Regions from separate parts of the Komagataeibacter sucrofermentans DSM 15973 genome, predicted to be linked through region 1. Evidence: riboswitches for the same ligand, from Rfam matches in the RefSeq annotation. Region 1 holds a riboswitch; the other holds the start of a gene.

Evidence for each region. Region 1 has a riboswitch for S-adenosylmethionine ahead of metA (homoserine O-succinyltransferase). Riboswitches for the same ligand answer to the same signal wherever they lie in the genome.
Region 2: linked by a shared signal. The riboswitch ahead of metZ (O-succinylhomoserine sulfhydrylase) and the one ahead of metA (homoserine O-succinyltransferase) in region 1 are both predicted to bind S-adenosylmethionine.

What each region holds. Positions count from the first base shown of each region.
Region 1 is NZ_CP137157.1:1,022,641-1,026,845, forward strand. It holds gene R5N89_RS04845 (phosphomannomutase) at 1-608, opposite strand, end outside; gene R5N89_RS04850 (hypothetical protein) at 772-1,278, shown strand; SAM-I-IV-variant riboswitch at 1,375-1,482, shown strand; gene metA (homoserine O-succinyltransferase) at 1,528-2,475, shown strand; gene R5N89_RS04860 (hypothetical protein) at 2,659-3,819, shown strand; gene R5N89_RS04865 (glycosyltransferase family 4 protein) at 3,863-4,205, shown strand, end outside.
Region 2 is NZ_CP137157.1:347,898-352,102, forward strand. It holds gene folE (GTP cyclohydrolase I FolE) at 1-320, opposite strand, end outside; gene apaG (Co2+/Mg2+ efflux protein ApaG) at 379-789, opposite strand; gene metZ (O-succinylhomoserine sulfhydrylase) at 875-2,077, opposite strand; SAM riboswitch at 2,196-2,276, opposite strand; tRNA gene R5N89_RS01685 (tRNA-Gly) at 2,394-2,467, shown strand; gene R5N89_RS01690 (IS5 family transposase) at 2,793-3,602, shown strand; gene R5N89_RS01695 (hypothetical protein) at 3,713-4,201, opposite strand.

The DNA.
Region 1 (4,205 bases):
CCAAGGGCCTCGACAATCTGCACCAGCACGTCGCGCCCCACGGCAGAATGCTGGTAAATGCCCAGTTTCAGCCTCGCCAGCGCATCGGCGCCAAAGAAATCACGGTAACGGGCCACGAAGCCGGGCACCACATCTGTCACGGGTGGCAGGTCGGGTGGGGCGGTCAGCGTGCCTTCGGCATCGAACCAGCCTTCGGGCAGGCTCACGTCAAGCGCGCGCATTGCTGCCTCGTCAGGCTTGAGGAACTCGCCGCGCGCGCGGTTGAACTTGATGCCGTTGCGATCGGCCGGGATATGGCTGCCCGTAACCATGAGCGAGGGCATGCCGTGCGCAAATGCGTGCAGGCACAAAGCCGGTGTGGGCACGTAACCGCAAAAGACCGGCACGCCATGCATGTAACGGATCGCGGCGGCACAGGCGCGCAGGATGCGCGGCGTACTCGGGCGCAGGTCCCCCGCCACGGCCACGGCAGCACCCGGCGCGAACTCGCCGAGGCTGGCCAGATGCCGCAGATAGCCCACCGTGTAGGCGAAGCAGACCGAATCCTTCATCGCGCTGACAAGGCCGCGCGCGCCGCTCGTTCCAAACGCGACACCGGAATGCTGCATCCACTGGGCTATCTTCATGGGTTCTTTCTCGCTTCTGGCCAATCCTGCGCGGACTTTCGCGCCTGCCTGCCGACAACGCAGGCGCGTGGACAGGCGTTTATACAAACAATCGTGCCCGATCGAAGTCCCGCATCCGCCACGCGGGCCAGCGTGGGGCAGGGGCGTGGCGCAAATAAGGCGGGCCGCCTGCCTGGAGGCGGCAGGCTGGCCTAGGCAGGCAAGCATTGCGGTCAATGTCTCGCCCCCCGCGCGTTTTCTGAGCATTGTGGAAGGGGCGCTGGCAGGCTCCGGCCTTGCGCCCGCGTGGCTTGAGGTCGAGATTACCGAAAGCATTTTCGTGCAGAGCAGCGCGGCCAACCGCGACATCGTGCCTGATGATGCGGCACCGGCTATTCCTCGCCGGGCTACCTGTGCCCGTTTTGCTTCCAGAAAATCAGGATCGACCGCGTCTTTGTGCACGAACCGCCCGGGCGCGGGTTCGCGGGCATCCATCCGCAGTATCATCAGCCTGGCGCAGGGCATGAACATTCCCATCACGGTGGACGCACCTCAACGCGTTTGGCTGCAATCAGGTGCAGGGCGGCCTGCCCGGTCGCCCACAGCCATCGGAGAGGGGCCGCCAGAGCATCCTGACCCATGCCTGAACGCTGTTGCTGCTGGCCATATCTGAAAATGCACGGCTGTCGCTGATGGAAACGTGAGCCACGCCGCGTGTCGTGCCGGTGCGTATGGTCTTGCAATCGTAACAGAAAACACGTAAAAGCGCGGCCTGCATCAGGAGTTGGGGCGACGCCCAACGCCAACCTGCCGTGCCGGGCAAGGTGGCGCTCCCGCAAGGGGGGATGTGGCCAGGCCGGCAACAAAACGGATCATGCCACGTAGCGCGTCATGCCCCTCGTAATTGAGGATGGACGCGGCAATGCCCATAAGAATACCCGATGATCTCCCCGCCCGCGGCACGCTTGAAGCCGAAGGCGTGATGGTGATGGGCGAGACCGACGCCATACGGCAGGATATCCGCCCGCTGCGCATCGGGCTGCTCAACCTCATGCCCAACAAGATCCGCACCGAGACCCAGATCGCCCGCCTTATCGGCGCAACGCCGCTGCAGGTCGAACTCACGCTGGTGCGCATGAGCGGGCATGTGCCGCGCAATGCTTCAGCCAGTCACATGACCTCGTTTTACCGGGCGTGGGAGGATGTGCGCAACGCGCGGTTCGATGGCTTCATCATCACCGGCGCCCCCGTCGAGCGCCTGCCCTTTGCCGAGGTGACCTACTGGGATGAACTGCGCCGCGTGTTCGACTGGACCCTGACCAACGTGCACCGATGTTTCAACATCTGCTGGGCAGCCCAGGCCGCGGTGCACCACTTTCATGGCATGCCCAAGCACGCGCTCGCCCGCAAGGCGTTCGGGGTGTATGACCACCGCATCCTCGCCCCGACCTCGCCCTACCTGCTCGGCTTTGCCGATGACCTGTCCATTCCCGTCTCGCGCTGGACGGAGGTGCGGCGCGCCGACCTGCCACGCAACACCGACATGACCGTTCTGGCCGAAAGCCCCGAGACCGGCCTGTGCCTGCTTGATGATCCGCGGCACCATGCGCTGCACATGTTCAACCACCTTGAATATGATTCCACCTCGCTGGCGGATGAATATTTCCGCGATCGCGAGAGGGGGCTCGATATTGCGGTGCCGCACAACTACTTCCCCCATGATGACCCGGCCCTGCGCCCCATCAATCGCTGGCGCGCGCATGCGCACCTGCTGGCAGGCAACTGGATCAACCAGATATACCAGACCACCCCCTTCAATATTGCGCGGATCGGGCATGAAAGCCGCGGTCCCGTCCTGGCCTGCGCCTGACAGTAAACGGATATGTGATGGGGTCATGCCTGTTCGCGCAAACGTCAGGCAATCAGCGCAATGGCGGGAGGATGGGGTATTCTCTCCTGTCGGCGGAGGTGCTAAAAAACGGTCAAGGCCATGATCAACGGCTATTTATTGCGGTAAAAAACCGACATAGTTACAGGCATGGCATTGCATGGCATGAAGATCGGCTTTCTGTTCAACCACGACTGTATCCACCAGGTTTCGCACACGGCCCCCATCATCTGCCAGCTCGTCGCATTGGGGCAGGATGTGACGGTCATTACCTCATCGGTGGAGCAGGAGGCGCATGTGCGCCGCACGGTGGCCGCGTGTGCGCAGAATGTCACCTTCGTCCGCATCGACATCAGCCTGCTCGCGCGTGCCGTCAACGTGGTGGCCCGTTCCTTCCTGCCTTTCCGCCGCATTGCCAACCTGCGCGAGAATGTGCGCCTGTTCTCCCGCTTTGACGCGTTAGTGGTGCCCGAGACCACATCCGCCCTGCTCAAGAGCCATTTCCGGCTCGATATCAAGCTGATCTATTTCCCCCACGGTGCGGGCGACCGCTCCATCGGGTTTCGGGATGTGACGCGGTTTTTCGATCTGGTGCTGCTGCCCGGTGAAAAGACGCGCGAGCGCATGCAGGCCAGCCGCCTCATCCGGCCTGATGCACATTCCGTGGTCGGCTACCCCAAATTCGATATTGTTGACCTGTCCAGACGCCGCCGGTTCTTTGATAATGACCGCCCGACCGTGCTGTACAACCCGCATTTCGATCCCGTCCTGTCCTCATGGTGGGACATGGGGCTTGAGGTGCTTGACTGGTTTGCGCGGCAGGATGACTACAACCTGATCTTCGCGCCCCATGTCATGCTGTTCCGGCGCAACCTGCATACATCGGTCGAGCACCGCAGGCTGCGGCTGCGGCGGATGATACCGCAGAAGATCCGCAATCTCTCGCATATCCTGATCGATACCGGCAGCGCCAACTCGGTCGACATGTCCTATGTGCGCGGGGCTGATATTTACCTCGGCGATGTCAGCAGCCAGATCTATGAATGGATCTACCGGCCGCGGCCGTGCATCTTTCTCAATTCGCACGGGGCGCGGTGGCGGGATAATCCCAACTATGCCCACTGGAACATGGGGCAGGTGATCGACCGGGTGGATGAACTGCCCCATGCCCTTGCCGTGGCGCAGGCGCAGCAGGAACTTTATGCGCCACGCCAGCAGGAGGCATTTGCCGCCACCTTCCATACCGTGCCCAACGAGAGCGCTGCCAGCCGCGCCGCCCGGGACATTGTGTATTTCCTCTCGCATGGTAAAACAGCCGCCGCCTGAAAGCTGAGAGAACCCATGACCATCGGTGTGGGGGGAGAGGGTCATGCGGATCGCCTATGTCATCAACACGTTCGAGGGTGGTGGCGCTGCCCTGCCCATACCCGATATCGTGGAGGTATGCCGCGCAAACGGGCACAGTGTTGATGTCGCTGCGCTCTCCCCGCGCAATGGCCGCGCCATGCCAGCCCTGCGCAAGGCCGGGCTGACACCGGTCGTGCTGGCCGAGGATACGTCATCCCCCGCGCTGATGCTGCACCGGCTTGATGCCTGGGTGCGGCAGGTGCAGCCGACCCATATCTGGACATCGCTGACTCGCGCGACCCTGCTCGGGCAGCTTGTGGGGCTGCGCCAGGGCATTCCGGTGGTGAGCTGGCAGCACAATGCGT
Region 2 (4,205 bases), 670 kb from region 1:
CCCACCACCCGCTTGCGCGGCAGGTAGGCCACATGCGCCACGCCAATGATGGGCACCATGTGGTGCTCGCAATGGCTCTCCACGCGGATATCGCGCAGCAGCACCATCTCGTCATAATCGTCCACTTCGGAGAAGGTGCGGCGCAGCATGTCCACCGGGTCTTCGGCATAGCCTGCGAAGAATTCGCCATAGGATTTGATGACGCGGGCAGGCGTGTCACGCAGGCCTTCGCGGTCGGGGTCTTCGCCCGCCCAGCGCAGCAGGGTGCGTACGGCGTCTTCTGCTTCCGTGCGGGTGGGGCGGGAATCGATGGGGGTCATGCTTGTGGGTTCTTGTTGCAGGGGCCCGCCCGGCAGGGACAGGCCACGGAGGAAAAACTTAATGCAGGATGGTCGGGTGGTGCGGGCTGTCGAGGCTGAAGACCGGAATGCTGATATCGAAGTGCTCCCGGCTGGCCGGGCGGACCATGTGGTACTGCCCGCCCATGAAGCCGGTTGGCGTTTCAAGGGCAGCGCCCGACATGTATTCAAAACTGGCGGCGGCGTCGATCAGGGGCTGCTCGCCCACCACGCCTTCGCCTTCCACCCGTTCGATCCGGCCCTGCCCGTCCACGATGCGCCAGCTGCGACGCAGGAGCTGCACCGCCGTGTCGCCGTGGTTCTCGATCCGCACCCGGTAAGCCCACACATAGCGGTGCTCATCGGGTTCGGACTGGTCATCGAGCCAGAAGGTCTGGACCACCACGCGCACCCTGTCGGTCGTCGCCTCGAAACATGGCGTATTGTCCAGTGTCTCGCCCAGTGCGGCGTCAGCACCTTCCCCGCCAGGGGGAAGGAAAGGCCTGTTCTTGCTCATGGTGGCGACGCTCCTGCGTTTACCGGTTGGCCAGCGCCGCAAGGCCGCGCTTGAGGTCATCGATCAGGTCATCGGCATCTTCCAGCCCGACCGAGAAGCGGATCGCGCCATCGGTAATGCCAAGGCGGGCGCGCTCTTCAGGTGCGAGCTTCATGTGGGTGGTCGTGGCCGGATGCGTGACCAGCGAGCGGGCATCGCCAAGGTTGTTCGAGATCGAGATCAGCCGCAGCGCGTTCATGAAGGCAAACGCCCCCGCCTTGCCGCCCTCGACCTCAAATGCCACCAGCGTGGAGCCAGCCGCCATCTGCTTGCTGGCCAGTTCGTATTGCGGGTGGTCCTTGCGGCCGGGATAGAACACGCGGGCAATGCCGGGTGCTTCGGCCAGGAAGTCGGCCACTTTCGCGGCGTTCTGCGTCATGGCGTTGACGCGCAGGGCCAAGGTTTCGATGCTCTTGAGCATGACCCACGCATTGAACGGCGAGAGACTGTTGCCGGTATTGCGCTGGAAGGGACGCAGCACCTCGTTGATCCATTTTTCCGCGCCCAGCACGGCGCCACCGAGCACGCGGCCCTGACCATCGATGTGCTTGGTGCATGAATACACCACCACGTCGGCCCCGAGTTCGAGCGGCTTCTGGTAGAGCGGGGTGGCGAACACGTTATCGACCACCACGGTCGCGCCTGCCTTGTGCGCAAGGTCGCAGATCATGCGGATGTCGAGCACGTCGAGCATGGGGTTCGACGGGCTTTCCAGCAGGACCGCGCGGGTGGGCTTGCCAAGTGCGTCTTTCCACGCCGCCATGTCGCCGCCATCGACGAACACCGTCTCCACGCCGTAGCGCGGCAGCAGTTCGGAGACGATCCAGTGGCACGAGCCGAACAGCGCGCGCGAGGCCACCACGCGGTCGCCCGCGCGCACCTGTGCCAGCAGTGCGGAGGACACAGCCCCCATGCCGGTGGAGGTCAGGGCACAGGCTTCAGCGCCTTCAAGGTCGCACAGGCGGCGCTCGAGATTGGCCACCGTGGGGTTGCCAAAGCGGGTGTACTGGTAGTGCGAGACATCGCCGGTAAAGGTGCCTTCTGCCTGCTCGGCGCTGTCATAGACAAAGCCGGAGGTCAGGAACATCGCCTCGCTGGTCTCGCCATAGGGCGTGCGCTCGAGGCCCGCATTGATCAGGCGCGTTGCGGGGCGAAAGGATTTGGGGTCGGGCTGGTCAGTCATGGTGGGTAGCAGTTCCTGCAAACAGGGTGGTGTGAAAGCAGGCCAGAGCCGGTTGCTGCCCGGCGGTCTGGCCCGAAGGCGGTGCACGACCGTGGAAACCATGATGCCCGCGCCCTGTCACCGGCGGGATCAGGCCTCTTTAGCGCGTATGTTTTACCTCGCCGCAAGCCGGCCGTATCAAATCACGAGGGTCCGGGCGCAACCATGCCCGGGCATGATGCTTATTGCGGATCAGGGCCGGGTGCGTCAACTGCTGGCCTGACCTGTAAAGGGGTGATTGCATCTGCCATGCTTGTGCAGTATAGAAGGCGGGCCTGCGGGTGTAGTTCAATGGTAGAACGGCAGCTTCCCAAGCTGCATACGAGGGTTCGATTCCCTTCACCCGCTCCAGCTTTCCCCCAAATCGTTATCCTGACTGTGGCCATCATGGTCTGGCTGTGCGCATGTCATTTTCAGGAATGATGACCGGACTGTAACAGCCGTTTTTAATAATGGAGCGGGAACTGTTCCAGACAATCATGGAAAATGTTATTGTCGTCAGGGTATGTTTTGGGGAAATATTGGAATATTGATGCAATAATATTCCATAATTGATGTATTTGCATCATTGAAATAAATTATCATATCAACAGCAAGTAAAATAATAATGTCATTATTTGATGATTATTTAGAGGGTGTTATGTATTTTCGTGCCTGATTGGTGCAGTAATGAGGGATGACGCCTGCACGCAAACCGTATCCCTCTGATGTATCAGATGAAGAATGGTCTCTGGTTGTCCCGTATCTGGTTCTGATGCGCGAGGATGCGCACCAACGACATCACGCATTGCGCGAACTGTTCAATGGATTGCGTTACGTGATCCGCTACGGAATTGCCTGGCGCGCCATGCCGAATGACCTTCCGCCGTGGTCGGCGGTCTACCAGCAATCCCGTCGCTGGATGGAGGCAGGTTGTTTTGACGCGTTGGTGTCTGATCTGCGTGCCGTGCTGCGTATCGCTTCTGGCCGCAGGGCGGAGCCAACGGCAGCCATTATCGACAGCCGGACATTACGTTCGACGCCGGAAAGCGGTTCCCGCGCCGGATATGATGGGGCCAAGCGCAAAAGGGGATCAAAGCTGCACATGGCCGTGGACACATTGGGGTATCTGCTGGCCCTGCATGTCACACCAGCCAGTCGGGATGATCGCGCCGAAGTCGGACGTCTTGCCGCCGCCATTCAGGACGCGACGGACGAGAGCGTTGAACTGGCCTATGTCGATCAGGGATATACCGGCGAGAAGCCTGCCAGGGCAGCACGGGCCCAGGGGATCGCCCTTGAGGTCGTCAGGTTGTCCGAAGCCAAACGCGGCTTTGTGCTGCTGCCGCGCCGATGGGTTGTCGAGCGATCTTTCGCATGGGCAACACGTTGTCGTAGGCTCGTCAAAGATTACGAGCGTTACGCTTCAACACTCGCAAGTCTCCATGTCATTGCGTTCGCGTGCTTCATGCTTAGAAATGCAGCTATGCTCGCCCAAGGTGCATAACACCCTCTAGGAAAGTAAAAGTTTTTGGGTGCCGCCTTTTTTTAAAAAGGCGGCGTCTTTCAAAGCTTTTTGAAAAAAGCTTTACCAAAAACTTTTGTCTTTTCTGCCTGTTATCGGGGCGGGGCAGGTTCGGCAGTAGCCTGCGTGTCGGTATAGGTGCTGCCGTTCCAGATCCAGCGATCCGTGCCATCAACCAGCAGGTCGTGCATGCCTTCATGCATCTCGGGCGCGATGGTGATCGGGCCGCTGACGGAATCAAGGATCTGTATCCATTTGCGCCCGTCTGGCAGGTAAACGGAGGTGGAGCACCCCGCCGAGCCACACAGGCTGGCCGATTGCAACTGCACGAACAGCGCCGTGCGGGCCGGGTCATCCGACAGGTGGCCCGAGCCGGTCAGCAGCACCGGGCGTTCGTTCTGCATCGCAGCATCATGCAGGTCGGGCGAGACCAGCAGCCGGGCCTGCCGGTCGAGTTCGGTGCCGGGATGCTGCGCCAGAATCACCGGGCCGCCTTCCGCCCATGCCGCATTTGCGCCCCACAGTCCCATGATGGCGACAGGCAGCACGGCGGCACGCAGCAGGCGACGGATGGACGGCATGAAA